Regions from separate parts of the Undibacterium sp. RTI2.2 genome, predicted to be linked through region 1. Evidence: predicted binding sites of a transcription regulator. Region 1 holds the regulator's gene; each other region holds the start of a gene.

Evidence for each region. The regulator sigma-54, encoded in region 1, starts transcription at its own class of promoters, with help from an activator protein. The targets are predictions, from matches to a motif close to TGGCANGNAANCTGCTTT.
Region 2: QN395_RS19645 (TorF family putative porin) is a predicted target of sigma-54. The motif match lies at 1,806-1,823, and genes of this name have one in related genera.
Region 3: QN395_RS09285 (transglutaminase family protein) is a predicted target of sigma-54. The motif match lies at 2,712-2,729, and genes of this name have one in related genera.
Region 4: QN395_RS11465 (CmpA/NrtA family ABC transporter substrate-binding protein) is a predicted target of sigma-54. The motif match lies at 2,573-2,590, and genes of this name have one in related genera.

What each region holds. Positions count from the first base shown of each region.
Region 1 is NZ_JASJXN010000003.1:1,079-5,298, reverse strand. It holds gene lptA (lipopolysaccharide transport periplasmic protein LptA) at 1-269, shown strand, start outside; gene lptB (LPS export ABC transporter ATP-binding protein) at 274-1,014, shown strand; gene QN395_RS02085 (RNA polymerase factor sigma-54) at 1,032-2,528, shown strand; gene hpf (ribosome hibernation-promoting factor, HPF/YfiA family) at 2,682-3,026, shown strand; gene ggt (gamma-glutamyltransferase) at 3,331-4,220, opposite strand, start outside.
Region 2 is NZ_JASJXN010000057.1:14,345-18,564, reverse strand. It holds partial or broken gene QN395_RS19655 (YifB family Mg chelatase-like AAA ATPase) at 417-1,277, opposite strand; gene QN395_RS19650 (accessory factor UbiK family protein) at 1,297-1,539, opposite strand; gene QN395_RS19645 (TorF family putative porin) at 1,881-2,633, shown strand; gene QN395_RS19640 (P-II family nitrogen regulator) at 2,658-2,996, shown strand; gene QN395_RS19635 (ammonium transporter) at 3,026-4,220, shown strand, end outside.
Region 3 is NZ_JASJXN010000013.1:66,724-70,943, reverse strand. It holds gene QN395_RS09285 (transglutaminase family protein) at 1-2,632, opposite strand, end outside; gene QN395_RS09280 (hypothetical protein) at 3,036-4,220, shown strand, end outside.
Region 4 is NZ_JASJXN010000018.1:14,282-18,501, forward strand. It holds gene QN395_RS11455 (PAS domain-containing protein) at 238-1,434, shown strand; gene QN395_RS11460 (response regulator transcription factor) at 1,431-2,066, shown strand; gene QN395_RS11465 (CmpA/NrtA family ABC transporter substrate-binding protein) at 2,639-4,012, shown strand; gene ntrB (nitrate ABC transporter permease) at 4,018-4,220, shown strand, end outside.

The DNA.
Region 1 (4,220 bases):
GAGATGGCGGCGCTGATTTATGGGTCGAGGGCGTTGCTGACAGGGTTGAGTATGATGACAAAACCGAGATTACGAAATTTATTTCTAAAGCCGATGTGAAATATCTCGACGGGACTGTAGTCACTCAAGAACAAAAGGGTGAATATTTGTCTTACGACAGCCTGAACGATCTTTTTGTCGCTGAGAATAATAGTTCCGGTACAACGGTGCCTGGCTCTGGCCGGACTACCTTGTTCATCGCGCCAAAATCTGACAAAAAAGTCAAATAACAAGATGAGTACATTGTCGATTAAAGGTTTACAAAAACGTTATGGCGCACGCCAGGTGGTAAGCGATGTGTCATTGGATGTGAAGAGCGGTGAAGTCGTTGGTTTGCTGGGTCCTAACGGCGCAGGTAAGACGACATCGTTTTATATGATTGTTGGTTTGGTCACCTCGGATGGCGGTGAAATTAATATTGATGGCGTAGATATTTCACGCCTGCCGATACATAAAAGAGCCAAGTTGGGTTTGTCCTATTTGCCGCAAGAAGCCTCAGTGTTTCGTAAGTTATCGGTAGAGGACAATATCCGCGCCGTACTTGAATTGCAAAAAAATCCAGAAGGTAAATTTCTGACTAAGGCTGCCATTGAGCAACAATTAGACACCTTACTTGCTGAATTGCAGATTGAGGGTATTCGAGAGAATCAGGCTCTGTCATTGTCCGGCGGTGAGCGTCGCAGGGTAGAGATTGCCCGGGCGCTGGCAACTAGTCCTCGTTTTGTCTTACTGGATGAGCCTTTTGCGGGCGTTGATCCAATCGCCGTGATTGAAATTCAGCGTATTGTGGGCTTCCTGAAAGATAGAGGGATAGGGGTACTGATTACCGATCACAATGTGCGCGAAACCTTGGGTATTTGTGATCACGCTTACATCATCAATCAAGGTGCAGTGCTTGCCGCAGGTAAGCCCGACGACATCATCAATAATGAGTCCGTCCGCAGAGTTTATTTGGGAGAGCATTTCCGCATGTAGCGGGAAGCCATATGATGATGAAGCAAAGCCTGCAACTGCGCACGTCACAGCATTTGGCGTTAACGCCGCAATTGCAGCAATCTATCCGTTTGCTGCAATTGTCCACGCTGGAGCTACATCAAGAGTTAGAAAATCTACTTTCCGACAATCCCATGTTGGAGCGGGTAGATGATCCTATGGATAATGCAGTGCGCTTGCTTGCCGACGGCGCCATCAGTGCGACTATGAATAATTCTGAAACTGAATTCGCCGCGCCAGAAAAGAATGGCGATGCTGCTACAGCAAGTGCCAGTTCTGAAAATGCCGACCTTAGCGAAGTCGCTGCCTCTGCCGATAGTACCAGCGCGAATGAAGAAGAGTGGAGCTTTGATGATGTTCCTCAAGGCAGCAAATCGTCAGAAGAAGATGACGGACGTCCGCAATTAGAGGCAGCGCAAACCAGCCTCAGAGATCATTTGCTGGAGCAGATGCGGCTGAACATCCGTGAGCCGCGAGATCGGGCTCTGATTGAGCTGATGATTGATGCCTTGGATACCAATGGCTATTTGATGGAAACACTGGAAGAAATTCATGCCAGCTTGCCGTTGGAGTTATGTGTTGAGCCAGAAGAATTATCCTTTGCGCTGAACATGTTGCAGAACTTTGACCCTAGCGGTGTCGGTGCCAGAAATGTATCCGAATGTCTGGCCTTGCAGATTAAACGTTTCCCTAAAATTCCTTTTGTGACGCGTCGGCTGGCGCAAAAAATTGTTGAGAACCACATCACTTTATTCGCTCAAAGAGATTTTAATAAGTTGAAGAAAATTCTCAATTGTGATGACGAGGATTTACGCGAAGCGCAAGTGGTTATTCGTCAATGTAATCCCAAACCGGGTGCTGAATTTGCCGCGGCCGCTTCGGATTATGTCGTGCCGGATGTGATCGTCAGAAAGACAGTGAACGGCTGGCAAGTATTACTCAACCAAGATGTGATGCCAAAGCTACGTGTTAATAGTATGTATGCCAGCATCATGAAGCAAAATCGTGGTGACGGTACGCTAGGTTCCCAATTGCAAGAGGCGCGCTGGCTAATCAAAAATATGCGGCAACGCTTTGATACGATTTTACGGGTTTCACAAGCGATAGTTGAAAGACAACGTAATTTTTTCACGCACGGTGCCGTTGCAATGCGACCACTTGTGTTGCGCGAAATTGCTGATACACTGGGTTTACACGAGAGCACTATTTCTCGTGTAACGACGCAAAAATACATGCTGACCCCGCATGGTATGTTTGAGTTGAAATATTTCTTCGGTAGCCATGTCGCGACGGAAGCAGGGGGGGAAGCATCATCCACCGCGATACGTGCACTCATCAAGCAGTTGATAGGAGCAGAAGACCAGAAAATCCCACTCTCTGACAGCAAGATTGCAGACATGCTGGGAGAACAAGGCATGGTAATTGCGCGACGTACAGTCGCCAAATATCGCGAAGCTTTGAAAATCCCGCCAGTAAGCCTGCGCAAATCTTTGTAACTTGTTCTTGAAATATCCTCGTATGTTGCTATATATAATTTAGCTCAATAAATAATTTAAATATTAGTCTGCCAATTCATCGTCTGATTAAATTTACATTAATTGAGTTAAGATAAAATGTTTGTAACAAGTAAGATTACCAAGGAGCGTAGTATGAATCTCACCATCAGTGGACATCACCTCGAAGTAACTCCTGCAATTCGTGAACATGTGCAAAATAAGCTTGAACGTATCAGGCGGCATTTCGATCAAGTAATTGATATCGCCGTCATCCTGACCGTGGATAAGCTCAAAGAAAAGGAAAAACGCCATAAAGCAGACATTAATCTGCACATCAGTGGCAAAGATATTCATGTTGAAAGCCTGGCACAAGATCTCTACACCGCCATCGACACTCTCATCGACAAACTAGACCGACAAGTCATTAAACATAAAGACAAAATCCAAAATCATCAACATGACGCGATCAAACACATACCCGATCCGACGCCAGTGTAAGCAGATGACTTAGTCGCTTTTTCGATTAGAAAATAGCAAAAAAGGACGCAATTCGGCGTCCTTTTTTTGTTTGCGTAACACTTGATTTGGTTTCGAAGATTATGTGCTGATATAAATATACTCCCCTATTATTTTTATAAATATGGCTTATTGTCCAGTAATTACCTGGACAACTAAAATATACTTGGGGAGAGTATTTATATTGAATAACTGGAGAAATAAGCGATACTCGTAGCTATTCATTTCTTTAAGCCGCACAGATTAGTTTGTACCCGTTTAAATTTCTACGCATTTAAATTTGACCTTAATACCCCAAAGTTTTTCCGTCAGGATTGCGCGGATCTGAATAACCATCAAATCCCTGATTGCTCATTTGTATAGTTTGTGTGCGACCCATAGTCGGTGACAATTTCAGATGCTGACCTTTTTGCTCCAGTATGTTTAAGGTATCGATGCTGATCCCTTTTTCTACGCGCAATTGATCTGGCATCCATTGATGATGAATACGAGGCGCAATGCTGGCTTCGGCAACATTCATATCATGGTCAATCACATTCATAATAATTTGCAAACTGGTGGTGATAATCCGGCTGCCACCTGGGCTGCCTGTGGTCAAAAATGGTTGTCCGTCTTTTAAAATAATTGTCGGTGACATTGAGCTGAGCGGGCGCTTGTATGCCGCAATCGCATTGGCATCGCCACCAAGTAATCCAAACGCGTTGGGAGCACCCGCTTTTACGGAGAAATCATCCATTTCATTATTTAAGGTAATGCCGGTGCCGCTAGCAACGATGCCGCTACCAAAATTCAGATTCAACGTGTAGGTGGTTGCGACGACATTACCATACTGATCTGCTGTAGCAAAATGGGTAGTTTGATCACTTTCGTAAGGCGCTAGTTTACCGGGCTTGATTTGATCGGACGGCGTTGCATGTTCTGGATTAATTTTCTTTGATAACTCATCAGCATAGGCGCGCGATGTCAGTGCTTTAATAGGTACTTTGACAAAATCCGGGTCGCCCAAATATTCAGAACGATCGGCATAAGCGAGCTTCATGGTCTCCGCCATCAGGTGTAAGTTTTGTGCACTGTTACTGCCTTGTTCTTTAATCGGAAAGTGTTCAAGAATATGCAACATTTGTACGATGTGTACGCCGCCTGAGCTGGGTGGCGGCATGGACACGATTTCATAGC
Region 2 (4,220 bases), on a different contig from region 1:
TGAATTTGGTTTCAAATATAATTTAATTAGTCGGATGCTATCCGCAAGAAAGAAAAAATGAACTTTAGTTCGTCTACCTATCTGGAATGGCGCTTTGCATTCGCGTCGAACGGAACAGCTCGCCCATTAATAGCACCTCTTGCAGAACTGCTCGGGGCTTCTTCTGGAGAAATCGATAAATACGCAAGTCAGCCGTTCAGAAACGGTGAACTTGAGGATCTCGCTAACTGGACAAATAGGTTCGCATCTGTCACGGACCAAGGCCGCTTTGTGTGCTTGGTCTAATGCGTTCAGCGCGATAGGAGAGTTCCATTTGCAAATTGCGATAAAAAAATCTATATCAATGCAATTATTTTCTTAAATAGCGTGATTCTTAAATAATTTGGCGTTTTTCTTAAATAGCGTGAACTTCACCAACCTCCGCCAACTAATGCAACCCCAGATGCTGTGTGATGCGGCGACCTAAAAGGGCGATTCTTCCATTTAGAGACCGAGAAGCCGCTCGTCAAGGATTGCACCGCGGCAGATTCCAATGCCTCCTGGTCGGTCATGCTCGGCAAAATTCCGGGGAAACGCGCTGCCAACATGGATTTTCCAGTACCTGGCGGACCCACCATCAAGACACTATGCATGCCCGCTGCGGCAACTTCTAAAGCGCGCTTGGCTTGCAGTTGCCCTTTCACTTCCATAAAGTCGGGATAAGGCTGACGTTGCGTAACCGTAGTCACCTGATGTGGCTTGAGCTTCGACGCTGCATCAAATCCAGCGAAGTGGGCGCACACCTGTAATAGCGAATCCGCCGGATAGATGGTAGCGTCTTTGACCAGTGCGGCCTCATCCGCGTTAGCGCGAGGCAAAATAAAAGCACGTGGATTTTGGGTGTTTTTACAAATCGCAAATGTCATCGCTAGCGCGCCACGGATAGGGCGCAACTCTCCAGACAACGATAATTCCCCTGCAAATTCATACTGATCTAAAGCATCACCCGGGATTTGACCAGACGCAGCCAAAATGCCTAGAGCAATCGGCAAATCAAACCGGCCAGATTCTTTAGGTAAATCTGCGGGTGCCAGATTGACAGTGATCCGCTTGGTAGGGAAATCGAACCGCGCATTTTGTAAAGCCGCTCTGACGCGATCTTTAGATTCTTTGACCTCAGTTTCGGGCAAACCCACAATCGTAAACGAAGGAAGACCATTTGCCAGATGCACCTCCACAGTGACCTCTGGTGCCTCCATCCCGGTAAGGGCACGGCTTTTTAGTACGGCGAGTGACATTATTGTTTGAGTTTAGTGTTTAAGTTTTATCGGCCGGTACTTCCAGCGCAGCGATGCGCGCTTCTAATGCCTCCAACTTGGCACGAGTTTTTGCTAGGACTTGCGCCTGGATATCAAACTCTTCTCTGGTCACCAAATCTAGTTTGGAGAAACCCTGACTCATCATCGCTTTGACATTTTTTTCAATGTCTTTGGCCGGTGAGTTTTCTAATACTTGGTTAATTTTGGTTTGAATATCGCTAAAAAAATCTTGCTTGTTCATATTAATCCTTAGAAGTAGTTTTTATGCTCTTAAATGGGGCGTAAAAATAAACAGAGAACTTAAATTTGCTTTTATTTGGTGCGTTTATTGGCTGGGGTAAAAATAGATTGCTTACTTTGCATCTATTTGCATTGTAACTTGTATGGAATCATAACGTATCAAACTCATCACGTAAGCACTGACAGCTGCCTAATTGCAATTTAATGCTGTGTTTGCTGCGGATTTTTTCCAAAAATGGCAAATTTTATTTTGTTTAAATGGTGGCTTGGCACGACTCCTGCTAATGGATGCAAATAGTAAAAGTTTTTTAAGCCGCAACATAACTAAAAACGGGAAAGTCCATGAAAAAATTACTATTAGCAGTTGCAGTAGCAGCATCTTTTGGCGCTAGTCTGGCTCATGCAGAAGACGCTAAGCCAGACAATGAAGTTAGTTTCAATATCGGTGGTGTAAGTGACTACCGCTATCGTGGTATTTCGCAAACTCGTCTCGACCCTGCGCTACAAGGTGGTGCTGATTACACCCACAATCCTACTGGTTTTTACGCGGGCACATGGTTATCGACAATTAAATGGACTAAAGATGCTGGTGGTAGCGGCAATGTTGAATGGGATATTTACGGCGGTAAGCGTGGCGAAATCGTTAAAGATGTCTCTTACGATGTTGGCGTTCTCTCATATGTCTATCCATCCAATGGTTTGAGTAGTGTTCCTGGGTTTGCTAACGCAAACACAACTGAGATCTACGGCCAACTCGGTTATGGTCCGGTATATGTCAAATACTCTCATTCAGTAACAAATTTGTTTGGATTTGTTAATAGTAAAAATAGTGGTTACTTAGACATCGGTGCCAATGTGGATATCGTGCCAGATGCCGGTTACACCCTGAATTTGCATGTGGGTCATCAAACCGTCAAAAATAATACTGCCTCTGCTTACACCGACTGGAAGATTGGCGTAACTAAAGAATTTGTTGGCGTCACCTTTAGCCTTGCCGCTATCGCAACCAATGCTGATGAGAAGTTATATTACACACCTGCAGGTAAATTTACTGGTAAGACAAGCTTAGTTTTCTCCGCACTGAAGTCGTTCTAAAACATTTATTAAATAGAGGTCAGCATGAAACTGATTACCGCCATTATTAAACCCTTTAAGCTAGACGAGGTGCGAGAAGCACTGTCTGCTATTGGTGTGCAAGGGATTACAGTCACTGAAGTCAAGGGTTTCGGACGTCAAAAAGGGCATACCGAGTTGTATCGTGGTGCCGAATATGTGGTCGATTTTTTGCCCAAGACAAAAATTGAAGCTGCGGTAGATGATGCGATTGTTGATCGTGCTATTGAAGCGATAGAGATTGCTGCTCGTACCGGGAAAATCGGCGACGGCAAAATTTTTGTCTATGACTTGCAACAAGTTGTGCGTATTCGTACCGGTGAAACCGGCAACGACGCACTGTGACCGATATCGTGGAATCAGGGAGATCACACATGAAAAAAACATTCTGCAAAGCGTTGATAACTAGCGCCTTGTTCCTGTCCGTTGGCTTTGCATCGTCGGCAATCGCAGCCGATGAAGCATCTGCCAAAGTGGATGCACCAGCTTCTACTGCTGCTGTTACTGCGCCAGCCGTTGCATCAGTGCCTGCTGAAATGGCATCCGCCGCTGCCAGTGCTGCCAGTGCTGCCGTGGCGCCAGTAGCACCGGCAGCGGCGACAGATGCTACAGCCGCTTCAGGCGCTGTTGCTGCACCTGCACCTGTTGCCAATAAGGGCGATACTGCCTGGATGATGGTATCTACTTTGCTAGTCATTTTGATGACAATTCCAGGCTTGGCTTTGTTCTACGGCGGCTTGGTTCGTTCTAAAAATATGCTGTCAATCTTAATGCAGGTCTTCATGATTTTTGCAGTGGTTATCGTACTTTGGTGCATTTACGGCTACTCATTGGCATTCACAGAAGGTGGCAAATTTATTGGCTCGTTTGATCGCCTGTTCCTCAACGGTATTTGGGATCCGGCCAAAGCAACGTTCGCGACTGCGGCAACTTTCAGCAAAGGTGTTGTGATTCCTGAATTTGTCTATGTGGCTTTCCAGGCGACTTTTGCAGCAATTACTTGCGGCCTGATCATCGGCGCATTTGCTGAGCGCGCTAAGTTCACCGCCGTTTTACTGTTTATCGTATTGTGGTTCACTTTCAGTTACTTGCCGATCGCGCACATGGTCTGGTTCTGGACGGGTCCTGATGCGATTAAAGATGCTGCGACTTTGGCGACTGAAACTGCAAAAGGCGGCTTCCTGTTCCAAAAAGGTGCGTTGGACTTCGCTGGCGGTACTGTCGTTCATATCAACGCTGCGGTAGCAGGCTTAGTTGGTGCTTATTTGATCGGCAAGCGTGTTGGTTACGGTAAAGAATCGATGGCACCACACTCCCTGACAATGACCATGATCGGTGCGTCATTATTGTGGGTGGGTTGGTTTGGTTTCAATGCAGGTTCTGCTTTAGAAGCAGGCGATGTCGCTGCACTGGCGTTCATCAATACCTTGCTGGCTACTGCTGCTGCGACTGTTTCCTGGGTTTTCGGTGAGTGGATGTCTAAAGGTAAGCCATCGATGCTGGGTGGTGCTTCCGGTGCGGTTGCCGGTCTGGTTGCGATTACACCAGCTTGCGGTTTCGTCGGTCCTA
Region 3 (4,220 bases), on a different contig from region 1:
CCGGATGCATGGTCGGCAGTACCTGATCCATTTGCTGGAAGGCGATTGCCAGCTCATACAAGTTGTCGTCACGCGCTTCATCCACCCGAGGCGCCTGACTGGTCGGACCGATAAACGTACCTGAAAATAAATACGACAAGGCAGGATGATTTTGCCAGTAGGTGATTAAACTCTTCAACAAATCTGGCCGACGCAACATCGGACTGTCTTCTGGGGTGGCACCGCCAAGCGTGGCGTGATTGCCACCGCCAGTGCCGGTGTGGCGACCATCGACCATAAATTTTTCTGTACCCAAACGCGTCAGACGCGCTTCTTGGTACAGCGTAGACATGTTGTAGACCAGCTCATTCCAGCTTGCGGCCGGATGAATATTGACTTCAATCACACCCGGATCGGGCGTCACGCTGAGTAATTTGATACGAGGGTCGCGTGGCGGCGGATAACCTTCAATCCAGAGTTTTAACTTCAGCTTGGCGGCGGTGTATTCGACCACATTGACCAAGGCCAGATAATCTTCTATCCGCTTTACCGGCGGCATAAAAATATGCAAACGGCCGTCACGTACCTGCACGCATAAAGCGGTGTGGATGACATCACGCGGCTCTGTCACAGATTTGTTTAAGCTCGCCGCTGGCGAAACTGGTTTGGCGGGTGTAGAAGAAGTGGCAGGAGATTTCCCCATTAAAGCAGCGACGGCGGCCGGCGTTGCTCCCGCCGAGGTTGCAGCCGCTACCACTGCGGCATGTGCTGCCATCGCGGCTGTCAGCGGTGCCAGGCTGGCACCGCTCGCGGCTGTTTTAGTTGAAGAAACAATTGTTGGCACTGATGGAGCAGGCTTGGTTTTGTCAGCAGCAACACTGGCATTTGTTGCACTATTAGCACCGTTGATGGTCACTGGTTTGTCGTCTTTGGCAGAAGGCAAAGGCGTGCGCGGGGAGAATGGATCTACATCAAATTCATGGATTTCTTTTTCTGGCTGCACCCAAGGTAATGCATTCAGCGGCAGGCGCAAACCCATCGGAGAATCACCATCGATCAGATATAAATGTTCGCGCTTAATTGGCCACGGCGAGGTACGCCAGGCAACCCCCAAAGAGATGCTCGGATCGGTGTCTTTTGGCTTTAGTGGCAATACATAACCAACCACCTCGCCAAGGCCGTGCTCCAGCAAACGCGCTAAGCGCCGACGTTCTTCTGGCGCTTTTAAATCAGCTTTCAGCGGATCTAAATTGACGGGCAAACCCTGTTCGCGCTGCGCCTGTTGCATCACATCTTCGTAGGCTGGGATCTGGCTACCCTCTGGCAGTGACAGCGCTTTAACCAGCGCCGTCATAAACAGATATGCTTCGGCATTGGTATACCCATCGGCTTTTTTCTCATCCGAGAATAAGCTGGCGTCCAGCCACATCGGCTGACCGTCAATCCGCCAATAAATATTTAAAGCCCAGCGCGGTAAAGGCTCACCCGGATACCATTTTCCCTGACCGTAGTGCAGCATGCCGCCAGGCGCGAAATGGTTTTTTAGCCTGTGCATCAGCTCGCCGGCCAATTCCCGTTTTTTATCACCATGCGCCAGCGTATTCCACTGAGCACCATCCATATCATCAATCGAGACAAAGGTTGGCTCGCCGCCTTGCGTCAGCCGTACATCTTGTCGTTTTAAATCTGCATCGACTTGCTGGCCGATCAGATCAATCGCCTTCCAGTCGGCGTCGGAATACGGCTTGGTCACGCGCGGATCTTCATGGATGCGGGTAATCGTCATCTCATGGTGGAAAGTCACTTCGGCCTTATCGGTAAAGCCCGTCACTGGTGCCGCAGAAGAGGGCAACGCCGTACACGCCAATGGAATATGCCCTTCACTGGCCAGCATGCCGGAGGTCGGATCTAAACCAATCCAGCCGGCACCCGGGATATACACTTCCGCCCACGCATGTAAATCGGTGAAATCGACGGTGGTACCGCTAGGGCCATCTAATGCCTCCTGATCAGCGGTAAGCTGGATTAAATAGCCCGATACAAAGCGCGCCGCTAAACCCATCTGACGCAAAATTTGCACCAATAACCAACCACTGTCACGGCAAGAACCGGAGCGATTGGTTAAGGTTTCTTCCGGCGTCTGTACGCCTGGCTCCATCCTGAGCAAATATCCGATATCGCCTTGCAAACGCTGATTGATGGCAACCAGAAAATCATTGGTCAGCAAATCTTTTTTCAGAATCGCAGTACGTGCGTCCTCCACCCATTTGGTCTGCAATTCACCCGGTTTTTCGGTCAGCAAATAAGGGCTAAGTTCTGCGCTCAATTGCGCAGGGTAGCTAAAAGGAAAATGCTCGGCGTATTTCTCCACAAAAAAGTCAAAAGGATTAATCACCGTCATATCGGCAACCAGATCGACAGTAAATTCCAGCACATCCGATTTTTCAGGAAAAACAAACCGACCGATGTAATTACCGTAGGGGTCTTGCTGCCAGTTGATGAAATGCTGTTCCGGCGCGACGGTCAGTGAGTAAGACAAAATTGGCGTACGTGCGTGAGGCGCTGGACGCAGGCGCACCTCATGCGGAGAAAGAGCAACCAGGCGGTCATAACGGTAGCTGGTTTTGTGATGCAATGCGACACGGATAGCCATTCGATATTGCCTTTCGATAAAGGTTAAAACAGCGCTAGAAAGCTGCGCCAAAACGCGTCAAAGTCGTTCTGTTTTCATAAAAGCAGGATTCATGCCCATATAAAACACGATAAAACTTAAAAAGGCTGCCTGTTTAACCCAGATTTTCCACTGGATCGCCAAATACACATTTGCCGCGATCCCAAAGGACAATCAAGCTTAAATTTGAATGATACGCCAGCGATGTGTCATTGGCACGACTGACGAGCGTTGCTCTAAAGCATGTGGCGGATAAAATACATGAAAAGAAACTTTTTGATAGCTTTTCAGCACTAACAGGTAGAGCACTAATCAAAAAAATGGGGAAGACATTATTTTTTGAACGGTGCACCTAGTTGCGTTTCTACGAAGTGATCGCGGTTCAATGGAAAATCTCGTTCAAATACGTGTATTTTCCAACGCCAGAATACGATATGCTTTAAATGAATCGAACAAGTTTATTCGGCAAAAATTTATACGACTTCTACCCTTATTCATCATGCGCCCTTTCCCATATAGGTTTTATTTATTATCCGCACTAACTTGCGTTGTTAGTGGCTGCGGCGGTGGCGGCTCTGCTACTACATCCGGATCTACTTCTGCTGTGGCTCCGGCGATACCGTTTTCTGTACCTGCGACGCTGGCTCAAAAAATGGGAAAGCCAACACAATTTTTGGTTGGGCTTGGCTCGGGCATGTCGACCACAGATATCAAAGCACAGTCAATCACACCCGATATTTATGATCAGTATTTGGTTGGCGTCGGTAATACCGCATGGCCTAGCTGGAATGTGCCTAGCGGTGCATATGTCGGTATCACGGCAACTAATGCAAAAAATATTGGTGCTGTGCCGATGTTTACTTTGTATCAGATGGCACAAAATGGAGATGGCAATTTATCTGGTTTGACGGATGCCAACTTTATGACGAAATATTGGGCGCAGACAAAATTACTGTTTACTGAATTAAAGAAATTTGATGGTCCAGCCTTGGTCAATTTAGAGCCCGATTTTTGGGGTTATGTGCAAAGCCAGGCGCCTGGTGGCGACCCGACCAAACTCTCGGCACAAGTGACAATTATGTCTGAATGCTCTGCACTGACAAATGACGCTGTTGGTATTGCTGGCTGCATGTTAACGCTTGCGCGTCTATATGCGCCAAAGGCGTTGGTCGGTTTTCCGGTATCGATCTTTGGTCGTAAAGAAGCGGATGTAGCGCAATTTATGACTAAGATAGGTGCAGCAAAAGCAGATTTCATTGTGGAACAAACGATAGACCGTGATGCGGGTTGCTATGAGGTGTTGCCATCGCCAAGCGAGTGCAATCATTCAACTGCGGCACTGTATTGGGACGAGTCGAATTTGACCTCGCCCAACTTCCATGACTACCTGAGTGGAGTCTCGATTATCCAGCAAGGTATCGGCGGCTTACCTGTGTTGTGGTGGCAAATGCCGATGGGCGTGCCTTCGGCTACACCTGGCGGTACGCCTGGGCATTACCGCGATAATCGTGTGCATTACATACTGACTCACCCGGCAGAATTTACCAAAGTTGGCGGCGTTGGTGTTGTA
Region 4 (4,220 bases), on a different contig from region 1:
TTCGCGTCAATGCGGTTGATTACAAATTAAAAATAGTGGCCGGCCAAGCAAAGCGAAATAAAAGCTACTACCATCAGCTCGTTTTTTGGCTAATGCGTTGGCTTATTTGTTGGCTTATTAGTTCGCTACTCGTTAGCTTATTCGTTAAGTCATTGGCCGTCTGGTGACGTGGCATGGTGCTTGCTGCCAGGTTGACTTAATTCAAATGCAATGCAGAACAAGAACAAAGGAACAAGCATGTCCATGATTTCAGACGAACTGACCCAGCAAGCCTTGTGGCGCGACAAGTTAATGTTGATGCTGGAATCCACCGGTGACGGTATGTTTGGGATTGACCTGGCGGGTTGCTGTACCTTTATCAATCGCGCCGGGGCTGCCATGTTAGGCCGTTCTGTGAATGAGGTACTAGGACAAAATATGCATGGTCTGGTACATCATTCCCACAAAGATGGTCGTCATTATCCAGAAGAAGTTTGTCCGATTTTTTTAGCGTTCCGCACCGGACAACCATGCCGCAATGATCAGGAAGTGTTTTGGCGTAGTGATGGCAGTCCATTTGCCGTGGAATATTCGTCTCACCAAGTGATAGATCAAGGTCAGGTGCGCGGTGCAGTAATTACGTTTAGCGATATTTCTAAACGTCGTTATGCAGAAGAACAATTGCAACATGCCAAGCAAGAATTAGAAGTACGTGTGGCAGAGCGTACTGCCGAATTGTCTGCCGCACTAAACCAATTGCGGCAGCTATCGGCACATGCACATTCTGTCAGGGAAGAAGAACGCAAGCGTATCGCACGCGAAATTCATGACGAATTGGGTAGCTTATTGGTCGCGCTAAAGTTTGATGTGAACTGGATGGCAAGACGTGTGGCTGATCGAGAAGAGGTCTCGCGCAAATGCAGTGTAATGAATCGCCTGATCGAATCCGCAGTTGAGAATGTAGGTCGCATTATTACCGATCTGCGCCCCAGTATTTTAGATCACCAGGGTTTGATTGCAGCTCTGGAATGGCAAGTACAAGAATTTGCCGAGGCGACCGAGATGCAGTGTGATTCCAGTATCGAAGCCACGCCAGATGCAGCCACGCCAGAGCCAAATCTGGCAACAGCCGTGTTTAGAATTTTTCAGGAAATGTTGAGTAACATCGCGCGACACGCGCAAGCAAGCGCTGTCCATATCCGCATTCGCTTACGGCAAGATGCCTTGCTGATGGAAGTGGCTGATAACGGCGTCGGCGCGCAACAGGCAGCGCTATACCGTGCTGATTCTTACGGCGTCATGGGAATGCGTGAGCGGGCGCTGCATTTCGGTGGCGATCTGCAAATCAGTAGTCAGCATGGAGAAGGGACATTGGTGCGATTGACTGTGCCCGTGCCAAACGCTGCTCCCAACATAGTAGAACAAGCACTGCAACAAATCTCAGGTACACCATGATACGAATTTTATTATGTGATGATCATCGCATCGTGCGCGAAGGGGTAAAACAAATTCTGGCGGATGCGGGCGACATCGAAGTCGCCGGAGAATGCGCCGATGGACCAGAGGTGATAAAACAAGCCAGTATTTTAGCGATTGATCTGGTTTTGCTGGACATCGCATTACCAGTACAGGACGGCTTGGAAGTGCTGCGCCAGCTTAAGCAGCAAATGCCTCGGCTACCTGTCTTAATGCTTTCTACCTATCCAGAAAAACAATATGCCACCCGTTGTTACCGGCTAGGGGCATCTGGCTACTTGAATAAAAGTGCTGATACTGATCAACTTGTTTTAGCGATCCGCAAAGTCGCCGATGGTGGCTTGTATATCAATAGCAGCATGGCAGAAGCCTTGGCGGCAGACATGGGACGTCATATAGCACGCTTGCCGCACGAGACTTTGTCACATCGTGAATACCAAGTGTTCCAGGCAATTGCCAGTGGCATGAGTGTGAAAGAAATTGCCGACAAGCTTGATCTTAGTCCCAACACGATCAGTACCTACCGTACCCGCATCATGGAAAAGACCGGCACGACCAATGACGTCGGCATCGCCATGTACGCCGTAAAGCATCAGCTGATTACGGTATAGATTCCCATTCGCTCATAAGATTTTGTGTTTGTGTTTGTGGCTTACGCAAAAACCAAAACCTCTCACCACAGAGACACGGAGACACAGAGGAGCAACAAAAGAAGAGAAAGACATGTTTTCGCCCTTCTCCAGATTTTCTCGCTATTGAACCCAGATTTTCCATTAGACCGCTACCACTTCGCAGAAACGCAGACGGCATGCGGTCATCTGACGGATAGCACCACCGCGATTTGAGTGGGAACGCTACAGCGACAATTGCATCTTTGGCGAACTGCCTGGCGTTGTTGCTACTCCTAGCAAGATGCAGCTTGCGTCGTCGTCGCGTCTAGCCAGTCAGTTCGCCAAAGGCACACTTGTCGCTGTTCCAATGGAAAATCTGGGTTGATTCTTCCTCTTTGCCTCTGTGGTCTGTGGTGAAGGGTCTGGTCTTTTTGGTTTTTCGGTAAGTCCTATTTGTAGTTGTAGCACTACAAAGCATCGTCGCGACACGACATGATTTGGGATGATGGCAAGCTGCTTGCAAGCACTTCTGGCGTTCTTCAATTTTTTACTAACCCGCCAAGGAGTAGTCCATGTCCATCTTCCGTCCATACGATTCAGACCATAGCGCCGCTGGCTGTTCCTGCGGTCGTCATAGCGACGAAACCGAACACAATGCAGAGCAAGAACGTGCTCTGGCAGCACGCGCCACGAACGTAGAACACCTGACCAACGATGTAGTGGAGGAAGCCGTACTACGCGCAATGTTCCCGCAAGACCATCTGCGCCGGCACTTTTTGCGTGCAGTCGGTGCCAATACAGTGCGGGCTGCGATTGCTAGTGTGCTTCCTTTGGGTGCATTGCAAGCGATGGCACAAGAAAAGACCGGACCGATTGAAAAGAAAGATTTAAAAATTGGCTTCATCGCCATTACTTGCGCCGCACCGCTGATCATGGCTGACCCCTTAGGCTTTTACCGCAAACAGGGGCTGAATGTCACACTGAATAAAACTGCTGGCTGGGCGCTGATCCGCGACAAGATGGTCAACAAGGAGCACGACGCTTCCCATTTCCTGTCACCAATGCCACTGGCAATGTCGATGGGGCTTGGCTCCAACCCTTTACCAATGCGGGTAGCGACGATCCAAAACATCAATGGTCAGGCGATTACCTTGCATGTCAAACATAAAGACAAGCGCGACCCAAAACAATGGAAAGGCTTCAAGCTGGCGATTCCGTTTGAATACTCGATGCACAACTATTTGCTGCGTTATTACCTTGCGGAACACGGCTTAGACCCTGATCGTGACGTACAACTGCGCGTTACCCCACCACCAGAAATGGTTGCCAACCTTAGGGCTGGAAATATCGACGGTTTCCTTGGACCTGACCCGTTTAATCAGCGGGCGGTGTATGACGAGGTCGGTTTCATTCATATTTTGTCGAAAGAAATTTGGGATGGTCACCCTTGCTGCGCATTCGGAACCTCTGAAGAATTTATCAAACAAAATCCGAATACCTTCGCCGCTTTGTTCCGGTCGGTATTAACAGCGGCAGCGATGGCGCGTGATCCGGCGAACCGTGCGCTGGTCGCCAAAGTCATTTCACCAGCGGCCTATTTAAACCAGCCAGAAACCGTTGTACAACAAGTCTTAAGCGGCAAATTTGCCGATGGTCTTGGTAACGTCCGTAACGTACCGACACGTGCCGATTTTGATCCTGTTCCTTGGGATTCGATGGGCGTCTGGATTTTAAGTCAGATGAAGCGTTGGGGTTATATCAAAGGGGATGTCGACTATAAAGCCATTACTGAAAAAGTATTTTTGCTGACCGACGCTAAAAAATACATGGCGGAATTAGGACAAACCGTGCCTGTCGGTGCGTATAAAAAATACAAAATCATGGGCAAAGAATTTGATCCAGCTACGCCAGACGCCTATGTCAACAGCTTTGCTATCAAGCGATAACCAAGATGAACAGTTCAACCTCTGGAAAAAATCTCAGCATGCGTGCGGCAGTCGTGTCCTTGCTGATACTGCTGGTTTTTTTGTTGAGTTGGCATCTGGCAACCGCACCGACAACACATGCTACGCCAACCGCTGCAATGACCGCAGAGCAGGAGGAATATGCCAAGTTGATGGGCGGTGCCGGAACAAGCGCAGCCGCAGATGCCGC